Regions from separate parts of the Clostridium sp. CS1-1 genome, predicted to be linked through region 1. Evidence: riboswitches for the same ligand, from Rfam matches in the RefSeq annotation. Region 1 holds a riboswitch; each other region holds the start of a gene.
What was found. A riboswitch is a leader RNA that binds a small molecule or an ion and turns the genes downstream of it on or off. The one in region 1 is predicted to bind cobalamin.
Positions count from the first base shown of each region.

Region 1 (6,294 bases):
TCTGCTGGTGTAAACACTATTGTTTCTAAAAAGTTATATAAAATTGCTAAACAAGAGGATTCAATAGCTTTGGAAGCCGATGCCCTCCATTTAAAAGCTGATGTATATACATCCCTTGGTGTTGGGACCGGTTTATTGCTAATTTGGCTTACAAAATTAAGCTTTTTAGATCCCGTAGTTGCCATATTAGTTGCCATATTTATTCTAAGGGAAGCTTTTCATCTTTTAAAAACAGCTTTTGAACCCCTAATGGATGTAAAGTTGTCTGACAATGAGATAAATATAATAACTAATACTATTTCTAAATATAAATCTCTTTACTGTGACTTTCATGATTTAAGAACAAGGAAAGCCGGGTCTTACAAATATATTGATTTACATATAGTGTTTCCGGAAAATATGACTATAAAGGCTGCTCACGATATATGTGATGAAATAGAACTTGAGCTTGAACAGTCTTTAAAAAACACTAACATTATGATACACATAGAATCCTGTACTCATCGTTGTACATGTTGTAAAGAGGGTTTAATAATACAACCAAAAAAAAGTTAAAAAAGGCTTTTGCAGAGAATCTGCAAAAGCCTTTTAAAATTCACAAATTATTATACTGAATTTAATGCTTTTAATAAGTCATCGAGTTCTAACCCATGGACCTGAGCAGCCTGCTCAAGGGTTTCCGCTTGTGAAGCTGGTCATCCAACGCATCCCATACCAAATGTCATTAAAACTTCAGCATATTTAGGATTTAATCTAACTACTTCTCCAATAGACATATCCTTATTTAGTTTCTCCATATCATGTACCTCTCTTTATTTTTTATATGATGATTATATTAATATTAGTTTCAAAATTATCTTGCCCTAAAGATAAATTATAATACTTTAAACAGGCTTATTTAAAATTACTCAAACTCCTATAAATAAAAACTCCACCTTACTAAAAGGTGGAGTTTAAACTTAATTATACTTTTATTTAGATTATATTATAGTGTATTTAAAGCTCTTAGTAAATTGTCAAGTTCCAATCCGTGAACTTGAGCTGCCTGCTCAAGTGTCTCTGCTTGAGAAGCTGGGCATCCAATACATCCCATACCAAAAGTCATTAATATTTCACCTGCTCTAGGATGTAGTCTAACTATTTCCCCAATTGTCATGTCTTTAGTTACTTTTTCCATATCATTTACCTCTCTTCATTTTATTTGTTATACTAACTTAACATATATTTTCTATTATACATTTATTATATTCTCATTTCATAATAAATTCAATATAGCACTTTAGAGTTCATTAGTTACATTATAGTTACTATGCTCTATTGCCAAGTTTAATATTACTCTCCATATATACCAAGTTTGACAAATGCTAAAAATCCACTTATAGCTTCTACTTATATACTGTATGAAATTAAACGCAAACTTATATTATTATAAATTGATGAGTATAATAAATGTAATGCTATTACACTATTATATTTACATGCTTATACATAAACCTATGGTTAAGTTAACGAATTATTGATAACTTTTTTAGTAAATGCTATAATTAATTAAAATTAAATTATTTAAGTTTAGGTACTCATAAAATATGAGTTGAAAAGGGAAACGAGTTAGAGTCTCGTGCGGTCCCGCCACTGTAATGATGAGTATATTGATATATCATGTCACTTGATATCAGGGAAGACGTCAATATGCAATGAATCAGAGCCAGGAGACCTGCCTAAGCTTTACACTTTTAAAGCTTACGTGGATAAGCTGGTGAACAAATAATATGTTTGTAAACCGTTATCTATTAGATAACGGTTTAATTTATATTTGATTTAAGACTAAAAAACTAAGGAGGAAACTAAATGCCCAAACTAAAAAAATTACTTGCACTATTATTATTCTCTATTTTTATATTGTCTTTATCTGCATGTTCTAATAATAATTCTATAGATAAAAATAATACAAATGAAACTTCACAAGGTACTTCATATCCTTTAAATTTTAAGGATTCCTATAGTAGAGATATTATAATCGATAAAGAACCTCAAAGAATAATATCCGCTGCTCCTAATATAACTGAAATAGTATATGCGCTGGGAAAAGGAGACAAATTAATTGGTAGAACTGATTTCTGTAACTTTCCAGAGGAAGCTAAAAAGGTTCAGTCTATAGGCGGAATTCAAGATGCAAGCATTGAGAAAATAGTTGAATTAAAGCCAGATATAGTTATCGCTTCGTCAATTATTACAAAAGATATTGTTCAAAAACTAGAATCATTAAATATAAAAGTTGTGGTTATAAGTAAAGATGACAGCCTTGAAGGTACTTATGATGTTATAAATCAGGTGGGAGTGGTTTTAAATGCAAATACTAAGTCAATTGAAGTAGTATCTAACATGAAAAAAAGGATTGACACAATTACTCAAAAGGTTAAAGGTGAGGACACTCCGAGTGTGTACTATGCCTTATCCTATGGCAAAGAGGGAGATTTTACTGCTGGTAGAAACACTTTTATTGGTAAGCTTATTGTTATGGCTGGTGGTAGAAATGCTGCAGATGATGCTGATGGTTGGGCTTACAGCCTTGAAAGGCTTATTGAAAAGAATCCTGATATTTTAATATGCTCAAATACAAATAATACTAAATCTGGCATAAAAAACACCAATGGTTACAAGGACTTGACTGCAGTAAAAAATGATAAAATATATGAAATTAATATGGATATCTTAAATAGACAGGGACCTAGACTTGCGGATGGTTTAGAGTCATTAGCTAAAATAATACATCCTGAGGTATTTAAGTAGTTAACCGAAAAGAGGTTTAATTATGTTTTCAATAAGTAAAAAGCATTATAAATTTAAATTTATTACTATATTTATTATACTAATTTCTTTAGTAGTTCTTTGCAGCACCTTAGGTACTGCAAATATATCGTTTTTAGAGTCCTTAAAAATTATATTAAGTCAGCTTCCACTTATAGGACATTTATTTCATATAGAAGCTTATCCATCTACTCATAACTTAATAATACTTAATATAAGATTACCTCGTATTATTCTTTCTGCTATAGTGGGAATGGGCCTATCTATAGTAGGGGCATCTTTTCAAGCAATGTTTAAGAATCCAATGGCAGACCCCTACGTTCTCGGCGTATCTTCTGGTGCAGCACTTGGTGCCGCGATAGCAATTTCGATAGGATTAGAAAACTTCTTTGGCGGGTTAGGATTAGTTACTCTTTCAGCCTTCATTGGAGCTATTCTTACAACTATTATAGTGTATAGTACTGCAAGAGTGGGAAGTAAGGTTCCAACAAATACTCTTCTTCTTGCTGGTATATCCATAAGCTTTCTTTTATCCTCAATGATATCTCTATTGATGGCATTTAATAGACAAAATGTTGAAAAGATAGTATTTTGGATTATGGGAAGTATAACTACTGCTAATTGGGAACAGGTTATTATACTGTTTCCCATTGTATTTATAGGATTTATAGTTCTATTGGCTTTTTCTAGAGATTTAAATATAATGCTTACAGGAGATGACAGCGCAAAAAGTTTAGGTATTGAAGTTGAAACCTTAAAGAGAATAATTTTAATTGTTTCTTCTGTAGTGGTAGCTGCTTGTGTTTCCGTTAGTGGTGTTATTGGCTTCGTAGGGTTAATAATTCCTCACATCATTAGAATGATGATTAGCCCTGACCATAGAATATTAATTCCGTTCTCTGCCATAGGCGGCTCCATTTTTATGATTCTTTCAGACACCCTAGCGAGAACCCTAGTATCTCCTGCTGAAATCCCTGTTGGAGCAATTACTTCATTAATTGGCGCTCCTTACTTTATGTACCTTTTAATAAAAAATAAAAAGAAGGTGTAATAGTTGAAAAGGTCTGAAGTTTACTCAATAGAAGTAAAGAACTTTCATTATAAATATGAAGACAAAACTATTCTTCAGAACATAAGCATTAACTTTGAAAAGAATAAGTTCTATAGTATAATTGGTCCAAATGGCTCAGGTAAAACAACTTTTTTAAAAAATTTATCTAAAGTTCTTGAACCTGAAAAAAATTGTATATTGATAGAAGGTATAGATATTTTAGACTTCAAAAATAAAGATTTAGCTAGAAAAATTTCTACCGTTCCTCAAAATACTATTTTAGACTTTGAATTTTCTGTTTTAGATATAGTCTTAATGGGACGTTCACCATATCTGTCTAGGTTTCAATCTGAAGGAAGTAAAGATTTAGAAATAGCTAAAAATGCTATGGAGATGACAAATACATGGCATCTAAGGGGGAAAAATATATCTTCATTAAGTGGTGGAGAACAGCAACGAGTTCTAATAGCAAGAGCTATTGCACAAGATACTAACATTTTGCTATTAGATGAACCAATCTCCCACTTAGACCTATACCACCAAGTAGAATTACTTGACACAATCAAATTATTGAATAAAAATATTACGGTTGTAGCTGTGCTTCATGATTTAAACTTAGCCGCTCAATATAGTGACCATGTAATATTGCTAAGCCAAGGCGAAATTATAGCAAATGGAACTCCCGAAGAAGTTATAAATAAAAAGAATATCAAAGATATTTATAATATGGATGTATACTTATTAAAACATCCTGAAAATAGTAGACCCCATATTATTCCTGTGAGCAAGTATTCAAAGTTGTCTCAAAATAAAAACGAGTTATACTCAACTTAATGTATAACTCGTTTCTACTATTTTAGTTTTAAAGGAAATCCACAAGCCACTAAATATGCTTCATCACTAAAGCTTCCTATATATTGATTTAAATGTCCTAAAATATCACTAAATATTCTTCCCATTCTATATTCAGGAACTAAACTCCACCCTACTTCATTTGTAACAATAATTATCTTCTTATTATTCTCCTTTGCTGCAATAAGCAGTTTTTCTACTTCTATCTTTATTTTTTTACTTAGTTTCGATATCTCTTCTTGTGATATAGTATCAAAATCATACTCTTCATCAAACATAAAATTGGTAATCATTGTACCTATACACTCTAACATTATATATTCATGATTATCTTCTTTAATTACTTTGTCCAATTCCTTAAATCCCTCATAAGTTCCCCAGTTTGAATTCCTACGCTTCCTGTGATTTTCAATTCTCTTTTCCATTTCTATATCTGTTACTACTGCTGTGGCAATATAAAGTACATCTTCTTTATCCTCTAATAACTTTTCTGCAAAAGTACTTTTACCACTTCTACTTCCTCCAGTAACTAATATTATCTTACCCATATAATCCTCTCCTTAACTATTCACTACTTGAAGCTTAAAAATATAAATATAAATATAACTTAATTAAACTATATATGTATAATATTTAATTTAGTTTCTTATATCTTGTTTCATACTATCTTAAAATTACTGCAATAATAATTAAAGTTAATATTTCTACTAATTCATTATTTGCACCGAGCCCATCTCCACTAATTCCTCCTATTTTACTCTTACAGAAGCTATAGAATACAAAAGTTAATGCTATCGCAAAAACTAATAGAATAATTACATACTTTGGGTTCATAATTAAGGATAAAACTCCAACTGTTATTAATAAACTAATGAATAATTGCAATTTTCCTATATTCCCCACAAATAAGTTTCCCGTTCCATTACTCTTTGCATTTTTACCTATAAGAAATAAAAATACCATAGAAAACCTAGATAAAATCGGCGCAGCCATTATTGCTACTGAAAACCTAGGAACTACAGATGTTAACAATGTATACTTGAATAAAAAATCAAATATAATAGCTATACAAGCATAAGTCCCTATTCTGCTATCCTTCATTATTTCAATTATTTTATCATTACCCTTGAAAGCAAAGAAACCGTCGCAGGTATCGCCTAATCCATCTATATGAAGTGCTCCTGTTATTATTATTCCAACTAGCAATACTACAACAATAGTTGTATTTAGAGGCATGATACTTATGAGAAGTTTATAAGTGCCCCATTGTATTGAGCCTACTATTAGCCCCACAATTGGTAAAAATACAGCCCCTCTTCTAAAGTTCTCTTTTTCACAAGGCAAGTTCATATTAATGGGAATCCTTGTTAAGAATTGAATCATAAGCAATAAGTTTAATATTACATTCTTCACCACAATTTCCTCCTTAATTTCTTTTAATTATGCAGTTAAAATTTAGAGTTGCTTTATACATGAGATATACTGTCTATGTATAAATTTCCGTATTCATATTTTATAATAGTTACATCTCCATTTTTTGAACCAAAGTTCCAAAAAAAATCTAGGTTTCCACCTAGTACATA
Region 1 is NZ_CM148680.1:4,472,000-4,478,293, forward strand. Features, by position in the region: gene AC0N0V_RS21145 (cation diffusion facilitator family transporter) at 1-555, shown strand, start outside; gene AC0N0V_RS21150 (DUF1858 domain-containing protein) at 606-797, opposite strand; gene AC0N0V_RS21155 (DUF1858 domain-containing protein) at 986-1,177, opposite strand; cobalamin riboswitch at 1,555-1,736, shown strand; gene AC0N0V_RS21160 (ABC transporter substrate-binding protein) at 1,849-2,790, shown strand; gene AC0N0V_RS21165 (FecCD family ABC transporter permease) at 2,813-3,859, shown strand; gene AC0N0V_RS21170 (ABC transporter ATP-binding protein) at 3,863-4,693, shown strand; gene cobU (bifunctional adenosylcobinamide kinase/adenosylcobinamide-phosphate guanylyltransferase) at 4,711-5,259, opposite strand; gene cobS (adenosylcobinamide-GDP ribazoletransferase) at 5,375-6,124, opposite strand; gene cobC (alpha-ribazole phosphatase) at 6,178-6,294, opposite strand, start outside.

Region 2 (6,294 bases), 1.6 Mb from region 1:
CTACCTAAAAAGGCTTCTAGTGAAATATTGATGAAAACGAGAAATATATTAAAGAATAGTGGACTATTTATTACATTTCAATATACCATGTTAAAGAAAGAGTATATTTCTAGTTACTTTGGAGACATAGATTGTGAAAGAGTTTTACTTAATGTGCCACCAGCATATGTCTTAAAGTGTCGAAATGTTTAATTTGAAAGGAGTATGATTATGCCTAATAAAATACTTATAGTAGATGATGATGCAGAAATAAGAAAAGTTATAAGTATATATTTGGAAAATGATGGGTTTGAGGTGTATAAAGCGGAAAATGGACAGGAAGGGCTAAAAATAATTGAAGAAAATGAAGTGGATTTAGTGCTTCTAGATATAATGATGCCTGGAATGAATGGACTTGAAGTATGCATGAAAATTAGAGAAAGTAGTGTAATACCAATAATATTTTTATCAGCCAAATCTGAAGATATGGATAAAATCCAAGGGCTGACTTCTGGTGCAGATGATTACATTACAAAACCCTTTAGTGCAATGGAACTTATAGCTAGAATTAAGTCTAATCTTAGACGGTATAAGAAATACACTGCTGCCACACAAGTGCTTAAGAATAGTATCGAAATTGGTAATTTGACTATAAATGCAGATTTTAGGCAAGTATTCATTGGAGATAAAGAAATTAGGCTTACTCCTAAAGAGTTCGATATTTTAGAACTTTTAGCGAGAAATAAGGGAGTAGTTTTTAGTATAGAAAAGATTTATGAAAGAGTATGGGGAGAGGAGTTTTATAAGTCTGATGGTACGGTTATGGTTCATATAACAAAGATAAGAGAAAAAATAGAGGAAGACCCCAAAAAGCCTATTTATATTAAAACGGTTTGGGGTGTCGGATATAAGATATGAAAAGATTAACAGTGACAAAAAGCTTAAGTATTAATCTTTTAATTAAAATAGCATTTTGTTTTTTACTCTCATTTGCTGCTGTAATTATGGTTGCTAGTTCTATTTCTAATACTTATATATATAATAACAGAAATAATTTGAATCCTTTTATGTATAATATGATAGTTCTCGGAGTTTTCATGACAGGTATTATAGTGTTTATTGTAAGTTTTCTAATAGTCACAAAGAAAGAAATAAAATATATCAAATATATTTCAGAAAATGTTGAAATAATTGCCAATAAGGAATTAGGTTCTACTCTAAAGGTTGCAGGCAATGACGATCTAGCGGAACTTAGTAGAAATATAAACTCTATGTCTAGACAATTAAAAGAGAAATTTGAACGTGAAAGAGAAATAGAAAATACTAAGACGGAATTAATAACCAATGTTTCTCACGATTTACGAACGCCTCTTACTGCTATTATAGGTTATTTAGACTTTTTGAAAAACGAAAAATTTAAAAGTGAGGAAGAGGAAAAAGAGTATTTAAACTCTGCTTATAATTTATCTGCTAAGCTAAAAAGGCTTATAGATGAACTATTTGAATATACAAAGTTATCAAGTAGTGAAGTTCAATTAGAATTTGTGAATGCAAATATATGCGCTATTTTAAATCAACTTTTAGGTGAATATGGCACTATATTAGAAAAAAAAGATTTAAGAATTATAAATAATGTGCCTGATAGTAATATAAATGTAAAAATAGATATTGAGAAGATTGTTAGGGTATTTGAAAATATATTAAATAACGCAGAAAAATATAGTTATAAGCCTTCAGATATTGTGGTAAATGTAGAGAAGGAAGAAAGATATGTTATAATATCTTTTTCTAATAGAGGTGAGCATATTCCCAAGGAGAAGATAGATAGAATGTTTGAAAGATTTTATAGAATTGACCCTTCACGATCAAATAACATGCCTGGATCTGGATTAGGATTAGCTATCTGTAAAAAAATAGTTGAATTGCATAGTGGACAGATATGGGCTGTGAGTAATGAAAATATAATTACCTTTAAAATTAAATTAGAACTAAGCAAATAATCTAATGGAAGATAACAATCTATACAAAATATAGTTTATTTACTTTAAAGGGATGTTATAATAAATTTGTGTAATTTTTCATAAAAATCAAGAAGGTGGATTTTGTGATACCCTTTCAACATGAAATAGATGAAATAAAAAAACAATTAATAGGGAAATACAATATATCAGAAATATATTTATTTGGTTCATGCGCAAAAGGATGTGCAAGACTAGATAGTGATATAGATTTATGTATTATTATGGAGTATATGGACAAAAGAAAGATAAGAATAGACATGGAAATGGAGATACAAAGTAATAAAGAATTAGATTTTATCTTATACACACCAGAACTGTGGAAAGAAAGTATTAAGGATAGTGCAAGTTTTGCAAGTTTGATTTTGAGAACTGGGGTGAAAATACATGGTTGATACATTAAGAATTTTTAAGCATCAGGTGGAGTTAAAACTCAACCTGATGCTTAGAGATTTTTTATGTTAAAATATAAATAAATTGCATAAATCAACTAATTATGATATATTTTTAACATAAGACATTTTAGTAAGTTTTTTACAAAATCAGTTTATCAGAATGTGAAGGTGTATGTTATGGAAGATTGGCTTTATAAGAAGGATAACTACATACCTCGGAATGATAAAGATAGATTTATAGACAAAAGTATAGTGTCTATTATACACATGCTATCTTTAATAAAAAGAAATAATAAGGTTAGTACTGCTTTTATGTACAAGCTAAATCCAGTAATTAAACTTATATTCACAGTACTAAGCATAATTTTAATATCTACTTCAAGAAGCTTTACATATGTACTAGCTATGGATGTATATTTACTATTATTTATAGCTTTATTAGAGGTAGAAGATATAAAAAAGGTATTGGCTTTAAGCTTTTTAGTTCCTTTATTTACTGTTGTAATGCTTATACCCTCTATGCTTATGGGTAATATTACAAATAGTATTTTATTACTTATGAAAGTTACAGGAACTGTAGTTTCAGTAAATATATTGTCATACACTACAAAATGGCATGATATTACTAAAGCACTGAAGCTTTTTTTTATACCTGATATATTCATATTAGTATTTGATATTACGATAAAGTACATTTATATTCTAGGAGAATTTTCACTAGAGATGTTTTATGCTTTAAAGCTAAGATCAGTGGGAAAAAACAGTAATAAGTACTCCTCGCTTTCTAAGATAATGGGTAATCTTTTTCTAAAGTCAAAGGAAATGGGAGATGAAATGTATTCTGCAATGGAATGTAGAGGTTTCACAGGAGAGTATAAAGCTTACTCAAAGTTTAAATTTACTTCTAAAGATTTTATATATTGTTTAGTAAATATATTAATAATAATAATGTACTTTTACTTTAATTAGGATGTGAGTGAAATGATTCAAGTTAAAGATGTTCATTTTAGATATAAAGATACAGAGGTGCTAAGAGATATTAATGTAACTATCAAAGAAGGTGAAGCAGTAGCACTAATAGGACCTAATGGTAGTGGTAAATCTACATTTCTAAAATTAATTAATGGTATAGTTTTTCCAACTAAAGGGGAATATCATTTTAATAAAGAGGAAATAAGTAGCAAGAAATTAAATGACAATAGGTTTTCTAAACTTTTTCATAAAAAAGTTGGATTTGTATTTCAAAATTCAGATGCACAGCTTTTTTCTTCTAATGTATATGAAGAAGTTGCCTTTGGATTAAGACAAATGGATATGGATGAAAGAGAAGTAGAAAGAAGAGTTTCTGATTGTTTAAGACTTTTAGATATTGAAGATCTTAAAGATAGAGAGCCTTATAATTTAAGTGGCGGAGAAAAGAAAAGAGTAGCTATTGCAAGTGTGCTTGCCATGAATCCAGAAGTTTTAGTTTTGGACGAGCCTATGAATGGAATCGATCCAAAAGGCAAAAAATTTTTAAGAGAACTATTAATTAAGTTGAATAACAGTGGAAAAACTATAATTTGCTCTACTCATGATTTTCAATATGTAGAGGATGTTTTCCAGAGAGCATTAGTTTTTTCAGAAGAGCATAATATTATAAGAGACGATGCTTATAAAACTGTAATAAATGACGATGATTTTCTAATAAAATATAATATTAAATAAGTTGGAGATATTTAGTTTGTAAGGAACTAGTTCAATGATTTGGCTTTAAAGAGTATTGATATCCATTTACATTTACATGGAAGTCATTGACATGTTTGTATAGTTGTAATAAACTTAAATAGTAGAATTAAATAATATGTTTAGGTGCCTTTTAAGAAAAAGGTGAAAAGGGAATGTGGTGAGAGTCCACAACAGCCCCCGTTACTGTATTTGAGGACGAACCTTTATTAAGCCACTCTGCTAGGAGGAAGGCGAAGGTGAGGATGAATCATAAGTCAGGAGACCTGCCTAGATGTGTTCTGTAGACTTTCGGAGGGAAGGTACTTTTAATGTGAATGCTGACCGTTTGACCGGTTTTTATAGTAGTGTTAAAAGCAGTAAACTTTCAAAGTTTACTGCTTTTATTTCGTTTACAGGCGAGTATATGTAAGTAATTTTTGAATACTTTTAACAGCCTTTAAGAATTTAAATTTTTAATTTAAAAGTTCTATGAAGGCAATTAAATGCATCATCAGGGATACTTATATATCTTCACAAAGCCTAGTTACGAAATAAGATAGATATAAAAAATTAGGGATAATAGATAAGAACGAGGGGGATATATATGGCTAAAATAATGATTCAAGGAACGGGGTCATCTGTTGGGAAAAGTATATTAGTGACTGCACTTTGCAGAATTTTTAAACAAGATGGATATTCAGTTTGCCCTTTTAAGTCACAAAATATGTCTTTAAATTCGTACATAACATTGGATGGTAAAGAGATGGGACGTGCTCAAGTACTTCAGGCTTATGCAGCTGGTCTTCAGCCAGAGGCTTATATGAATCCTATACTTTTAAAACCAACTTCTGATAAGAAATGTCAGATTATAGTTAATGGTAAGGTATATGGAAATAGCACAGCAATGGATTATCATAATATGAAGCTTGAATTTAGAGATATGCTTAAAGAGCATTTTGAAAACATGGAAGAACAGTTTGATATAGTAGTGATGGAAGGTGCCGGAAGTCCAGCGGAGATAAACCTAAGGGATAGAGATATTGTAAACATGGGAATGGCTGAACTTGTGGACGCACCTGTGCTAATTGCAGGTGATATCGATAAAGGGGGAGTTTTCGCCTCTCTTGCAGGAACTATGCTCCTTTTCACTGAAGAAGAAAGAGAAAGAGTTAAAGGTACAATAATCAATAAATTCAGAGGAGATGTAGAAATATTAAAGCCAGGACTTAATATGCTTGAGGATATTATAAAGGTGCCATGTCTTGGAGTGGTTCCTCATTTTACTTTAGCACTTGAAGACGAAGATGGTGCAGTAGAGTTTAATACAAAGGTAACAGCACCTATAGATATAGCAGTTATAAAGCTTCCGCGTATATCTAATTTTACGGATTTAGATGCTCTAAAAAGTGAAGAAGATGTTTCAGTAAGATTTATAAACTCTGTAGAAGAGTTTGGAAACCCAGATTTACTTATAATACCTGGAAGTAAAAATACCATTGAAGACTTATTAAAACTAAAAGAATGTGGACTTGAAAGCTGTATAAAGGAATATAGCAAAACAGGCTTGGTAATGGGCATTTGTGGTGGTTATCAGATACTTGGAAAAATTATAAAAGATCCATATGGTGTAGAAACAGATGTAAAAGAAGTTGAAGCTATGGGGCTTTTAGATGTAGAAACAGTTTTTGAAGAAGAAAAGATAACTACAAGAGTAAATGCAGAAACTATAGAAAACTTTGATGTTTATAAAAATGAAAGTACTATGGAGAATAGAAAGTTAAAGGCTTATGGATATGAAATCCACATGGGAATAGGTACTTATGGAGAATGTGCAAAACCTTTATTTAGGATTGTGGATAAAAGTGGAGAAAAGGTTGAACTTCTTGACGGAGCAATAAATTCAGAGGGTAACATATTAGGAACTTACATACATGGAGTTTTTGATGGAGTAGATTTTAGAGAGTTTATACTAAATAAGATTAGAGTAAAAAAGGAAATGAAAACAATACAATCAAAGACTTATGAAAGTCTTCGTGAAGCAGAATTAGATAAGCTTGCAGATATTGTTAGAGAGAGTTTAGATATGAATAAGATATATGAGATTATGGGAATTAAAAAATAGGCTGAAAAAAGATTGGGGGAAACGTTTTGATTACATCTTTTCTAATAAGTAACGTTATAGCAATAGTCATTGC
Region 2 is NZ_CM148680.1:982,810-989,103, forward strand. Features, by position in the region: gene AC0N0V_RS04375 (class I SAM-dependent methyltransferase) at 1-192, shown strand, start outside; gene AC0N0V_RS04380 (response regulator transcription factor) at 211-897, shown strand; gene AC0N0V_RS04385 (sensor histidine kinase) at 894-1,979, shown strand; gene AC0N0V_RS04390 (nucleotidyltransferase domain-containing protein) at 2,084-2,392, shown strand; gene AC0N0V_RS04395 (energy-coupling factor transporter transmembrane component T family protein) at 2,570-3,361, shown strand; gene AC0N0V_RS04400 (energy-coupling factor ABC transporter ATP-binding protein) at 3,374-4,099, shown strand; cobalamin riboswitch at 4,225-4,405, shown strand; gene AC0N0V_RS04405 (cobyric acid synthase) at 4,704-6,221, shown strand; gene cbiB (adenosylcobinamide-phosphate synthase CbiB) at 6,248-6,294, shown strand, end outside.
Region 2: linked by a shared signal. The riboswitch ahead of AC0N0V_RS04405 (cobyric acid synthase) and the one ahead of AC0N0V_RS21160 (ABC transporter substrate-binding protein) in region 1 are both predicted to bind cobalamin.

Region 3 (6,294 bases), 1.3 Mb from region 1:
CTGAGCCAGGATCAAACTCTCAATTTAAAAGTTTGTGACTCATTACTGTTTTGTTACTTTAAAGTAACTCAAAGAATTGCTGGTTTATTTAAAAACAAGTTTTATCTTGTGTTTCACTCTGTTTAATTTTCAAGGATCATGTCGATTTAACTCGACTACTTGTATATCTTATCATTTCTACTTTGCTTTGTCAAGAATATTTTTAATGTTTTTTATCTTCGGTCTTTACTAACAAATTTCACATAATATAATGAACAATCAACTAAAATCAATAAGTTCTTTATTCCTAAGTTTCGTTCATTTATTTGTCACTAATCAAGTGACGAACCTTATCTTATCATCTATAGGTTTATACATTACAAGCTTTATCCTTTATAATATAAGATTATCTTTATAATCCTCAATATTTATTATAAATTCTCAATGTTAAACATATGGACACACCCGCATTAGTTTTCGTCACAAATCTTCGTTGTTTCAAAGCGAAATAATCACCAACTAGAAAATAGAAGTCGCTTAATTAATACTTAAGCCAAAGCAAATTCATTAAAATCTATTTGCTACCTATAGACAAGTGCTATCAATCTCCCTCCTATAGTAGAGGGTGGAGAATTGATAGCTCAGTTATCTCAAATAGCTTTATCCAATAATCTATTACAGATAGATATCAGAAAACTCTACTGTCGTTATTTCTAAAAGACGATTATCTAATAAACCCACTTCTTTATTTTCAGTATGTTCTTCTGAGGTCTTTTCGTCTGGCAGCAAGATAATAAATGTGCTACCCTTACCTTCCTTGCTTTTAACTGATATACTACCACCTAATGCTTCAACAAGTTTTTTAACAAGTGACAGACCAATATCAGCCCCTTCTGCCCGCCTTGATAAAGGGCTATTGACTTGTCCAAACCTCTCAAATATAACACCTATTTTATCCTCAGGTATACTGATTCCGTTATCCTTAACTTTAATGCATATATCCCCTTTTATAGTAATTAATTTACCTTCTGATGTGAATTTAATAGCATTTGAAAGAATATTTTTAAAAAAACTATTTCTAGTTCTCTTTTCTGCTTCTCAATAATTTCCGCCTGCTCTTCTATCTTTTTTCTATATAAAACCTGGTTAGTTATCTCTGTGGTCATCTCAATACAATATTGTGGTTTTCAATCTTCATATATGGGAGTAATGGTACTCTTCCAGTATGTAATTCCCCTATCAAATCTATCAGACATATACTCATTTATGTTATATGTTTGCCCTGTTTCGATGATAGTTCTCCATATCTTTTCTGAAGTGCTTCCTTTAAATCCCGTTACAAATTCATCAACACGCTTTCCAATGCAGTTTTCCTTTCTATTGTATGGTTCATCAAAAAAACTTATGAATGTTTCATTAGCTTTAAGCAGTGTAATATCAGGTAGGCTGAATATACCAACTCCATAATGGTTATCTGAGCATAGCCTACTGGCGAAGGGAAATTTCTCATCAAAGTTAAAATTTCTTCTCTCTAAAAAGATATACATTGTTTCTTTTATTCCCTATAATAATTTAATGTTAACAAATCTGATTTCGAGAGACTTAGTTAAGAAAAATATTCACTATTTTCATCAAAGCTCTCGTAATCAGTGTTTGGGCCAATTCTTAATACACTAAATACATCTACAACATTTTTATCTATCATATCCTCTATTGAATATTTAGTCATATCAACAAAAGATTGGCTAACTTCAACAATAACCCCATTATTTGCAATAATAGAAGAATATTTATTCATGCTTCTCAAAGAAGCTATATCTTGTATAAAGATACCTCCAAAAACTCTAATCATTAGCACTTTTTATTCAATCAAACACAAGTATCATTCTACCATGTTGTTTCATAAACTGCTATTTGTAATAAGAAATAAATAATATCCATATAAGCAAACTTATACGGATATTATTTATTTCTTATATTAAGTTTATTAATCGTATTATAATATGTCTAGTTCTAAATTTTTATATTAATACATGCTCTATCACTTTTTCCTGCCTAAGCTGACCACAGCCTCCTTTGATATCACCACCAAAATTATGGAATATATCACAATCTATTTTATCTTTAAGTTTATTATAAAAATTAATTACATCATTTTGTTCAGGAGCAATTAGTCCCTGTATATTGTTATCATTATATGCTGATATAATCAATTTTAGTGGTTTGCTCTTTAATAAAGCTTCTAGTCTTGCTACATCAGCATCGGTATCATTTATACCCTTAAATATCATATACCTTATTCTTGTCTTAGTTTTAAATATTTCTGCATATTCAACGGCTGCATCAATTATTGACTTCATATCATACTTTAGATTAATTGGCATAATCTTCTTACGTATTTCATCTGATGACGCATGCAGAGATACATTAAGTCTTATATTAATTGGACTATTTTTAAAATCATCAATCAGTCTATAGACTCTTGGCGTTACTCCTACTGTAGCAATTTCAAAATTACTTATTTTGTGTTTATTATATATGCCAATTATCGCCTCCCTAACATTTTCATAATTTACAAAAGGTTCACCCATTCCCGCAAGAACAACCGCATCTATTGGAATCAGTTTCATTTGTTTACAATAATCAATACAAATATCTACTTGTCCAATTATTTCAAATGACGCAAGATTTCGTACAAATCCCTGCTTCCCTGTTGCACAAAAAAAACACCCTTGTCTGCAGCCCACTTGAGAGGATACGCATACTGTACTGTGGTATGTAAGTTTTTGTTCATGATCTTGCATAAATAAAGTTTCAATAGTATTTCCATCATTCAACTCTAATAAGTATTTTACAGAATGATCTTGACTTATAAGTCTTTCAATTATTTTCACAATTACCACCTCGTTAATTAAATTATTTGACAAAAAATAAAAAATTCTTGAATACAATATTTGTATTCAAGAATTTTACCATCACTCTTTCTACAGCCTTTTACCCCTAGGCTATATTAATGAAAAAGGCAGGTCTCCTGGCTTACGGGCTAACGATACTTTTTCCTTCCCAGTGTTACCCAGTGGATTATAAAAGCTCTACCGTTTACAGTGGTGGGACCGCTGAGGATTTTACCTCATTCCCTATTCTCCCTTACGGGCACCTTTTACATACTTTATATTATTCTCCCATATAGGAACGTCATTTATATAAAACTATTATAACTAATATTGTTAAATTTTACAAGAATATTATTCCATATACACAAGTAATTATATGTACTGATTCAGATGGCTCAAATTATTTGAAAAGGATAAAGAAGCGGTCAAAAGGAAGAATTTCATGGCTTAATGCAATATATCTCATACTTATACAAGAGTAATAGATTCTAAAAAGCGAGAACCTATATATGTTTAATATATACAGGTACAATATTACGAAATAATAATTATGAAGAAAGAAGGCAGGTATTGAGTATATCGTAACGTAATAGTTTATAATAACAGAGTGGCTTATGTCATAAGTTTTGCAGATGAAAAGAGGTTGAACCCTATGAAAGAATTTTACAAAGACTTTCCTAAAAGACCATCAGGAGGAAGAATATATCAGCGACCCAATGAGGTTAAGGTATGTGAAATGTGTGGAGCACCTGTTGGTCAAAACTATATAAGTTGCATAGAATGCTATAATATTATTGAAAATTTATGGTTGTTAGATTGGAAAGAGTTAATAGAAAAAGAAAATATATTATTAGGTAGTGATGATGAAAATTTACTTGCTGAAGTAATAGTTGAAGAAATAGATAAGCATTCCTGGACAATCGTTGATTCAGCAATGAAAATTGTAAAGTGTAAAACTTGTGGTAATGAACTTGGTGGTGGACCACTTGATTGTCCCGATTGCTCTTTTGCATTCGGAAATCTTTGGGGGTACGATGCAGAAGCGATGAACCAAGGGAAGATGACAGGAAATGAACATGCTTTACGAGTAGGTCGATGGATAATTAGATACCCGCATAGGCAGAAAGAGAAGGTAGTTGAATCATGGAAATTTTCAATGCCTATTTTAATTACTGGAAAAATAGCTACAACACAGATGGGGCAGTTTTTTAGGAAGGTGATAGATGAAAATTACTTTGATTTATCAAGTAGAGTTTATCAAAGTTTTGAAGAAGCATATATGGACGTTAAAAATAATCGATTTGGTCTATAATCTTCTTAAAATGTGCACTAAGGGAAGTATAATAACTTCCCTCAAAAATTGTTATGATATCAACACTATATTAAAACATAGTCATTACATTAAAAAGTTAATTCTAATCTTAATAATACTACAGACATAAATATAAAAGACACTAAGCATCAAACTTAGTGTCTTTTATATTTAACCTGGCAACGACCTACTCTTCCACACAGTCTCCCGTGCAGTACCATCGGCACTGTAAAGCTTAACCATCGTGTTCGGAATGGGAACGGGTGTAGCCTTTACGTCATAATCACCAGATTATATTTAATTTATTAAGAGAATTTTGTTCTCTCAAAATTGCACAGTGATATATTAGGTCAAGCCCTCGACCTATTAGTATCAGTCAGCTGAACATGTTACCATGCTTACACCTCTGACCTATCAACCTTGTGTTCTTCAAGGGGTCTTACTAGCTTACGCTATGGGAAATCTTATCTTGAGGTGGGCTTCACGCTTAGATGCTTTCAGCGTTTATCCCGTCCCGACATAGCTACCCAGCTGTGCTCCTGGCGGAACAACTGGTGCACCAGAGGTCAGTCCATCCCGGTCCTCTCGTACTAAGGACAGCTCCTCTCAAATTTCCTACGCCCGCGACGGATAGGGACCGAACTGTCTCACGACGTTCTGAACCCAGCTCGCGTGCCGCTTTAATGGGCGAACAGCCCAACCCTTGGGACCTACTTCAGCCCCAGGATGCGACGAGCCGACATCGAGGTGCCAAACCTCCCCGTCGATGTGGACTCTTGGGGGAGATCAGCCTGTTATCCCCGAGGTAGCTTTTATCCGTTGAGCGATGGCCCTCCCACGAGGTACCACCGGATCACTAAGCCCGACTTTCGTCCCTGCTCCACTTGTTTGTGTCGCAGTCAGGCTCCCTTCTGCCTTTGCACTCTACGAACGATTTCCAACCGTTCTGAGGGAACCTTTGGGCGCCTCCGTTACTTTTTAGGAGGCGACCGCCCCAGTCAAACTGCCCACCTAACAATGTCCCGTGACCAGATTCATGGCCACCGGTTAGAATCCCAGTACTGTCAGGGTGGTATCCCAAGGACGACTCCACAAAGGCTGACGCCTCTGCTTCGCAGTCTCCCACCTATCCTGTACAGACAATACCGAGACTCAATGCTAAGCTACAGTAAAGCTCTACGGGGTCTTTCCGTCCAATCGCGGGTAGCGAGCATCTTCACTCGCAATACAATTTCGCCGGATTTGTTGTCGAGACAGTGCCCAAGTCATTACGCCATTCGTGCGGGTCGGAACTTACCCGACAAGGAATTTCGCTACCTTAGGACCGTTATAGTTACGGCCGCCGTTTACTGGGGCTTAAGTTCACACCTTCGCATGAAGCTAAGTGTTCCCCTTAACCTTCCAGCACCGGGCAGGCGTCAGCCCCTATACATCAGCTTTCGCTTTAGCAGAGACCTGTGTTTTTGCTAAACAGTTGCTTGGGCCTATTCTCTGCGACCACCTTGCGGTGGCACCCCTTCTCCCGAAGTTACGGGGTCAATTTGCCGAGTTCCTTGACAACAATTCTTCCGCTGGTCTTAGGATTCTCTCCTCACCTACCTGTGTCGGTTTGCGGTACGGGCACCAGTTTACTCCATAGAGACTTTTCTTGGCAGCGTGGAATCAGATACTTCGCCCAAAAGGGCTCCCCGTAACACCTCAGCATTAACTAGACGGATTTGCCTATCTAGTCTGCCTAAGTGCTTAGACGCACATCCAATAGTGCGCACATCTTATCCTCCTGCGTCATCCCATTTGTAATAACGCAAACTGGTGGTATCGGAATATCAACCGATTGTCCATCACCTACGCCTTTCGGCCTCGGCTTAGGTCCCGACTAACCCTGAGCGGACGAGCCTTCCTCAGGAAACCTTAGGTTTTCGACCAATAAGATTCTCACTTATTTCTCGCTACTTATGCCAGCATACTCACTCCTGTACAGTCCACCGCTCCTTACGGTACGACTTCAACCCATACAGGAAGCTCCTCTACCACTCACCTTACGGTGAATCCATAGCTTCGGTGGTAAGTTTTAGCCCCGAACATCTTCGGCGCAGGATCTCTCGACTA
Region 3 is NZ_CM148680.1:697,411-703,704, reverse strand. Features, by position in the region: rRNA gene AC0N0V_RS03130 (16S ribosomal RNA) at 1-27, opposite strand, end outside; gene AC0N0V_RS03125 (ATP-binding protein) at 655-990, opposite strand; gene AC0N0V_RS03120 (hypothetical protein) at 1,167-1,526, opposite strand; gene AC0N0V_RS03115 (hypothetical protein) at 1,586-1,831, opposite strand; gene AC0N0V_RS03110 (radical SAM protein) at 2,001-2,873, opposite strand; cobalamin riboswitch at 2,984-3,155, opposite strand; gene AC0N0V_RS03105 (hypothetical protein) at 3,526-4,185, shown strand; rRNA gene rrf (5S ribosomal RNA) at 4,360-4,476, opposite strand; rRNA gene AC0N0V_RS03095 (23S ribosomal RNA) at 4,532-6,294, opposite strand, start outside.
Region 3: linked by a shared signal. The riboswitch ahead of AC0N0V_RS03110 (radical SAM protein) and the one ahead of AC0N0V_RS21160 (ABC transporter substrate-binding protein) in region 1 are both predicted to bind cobalamin.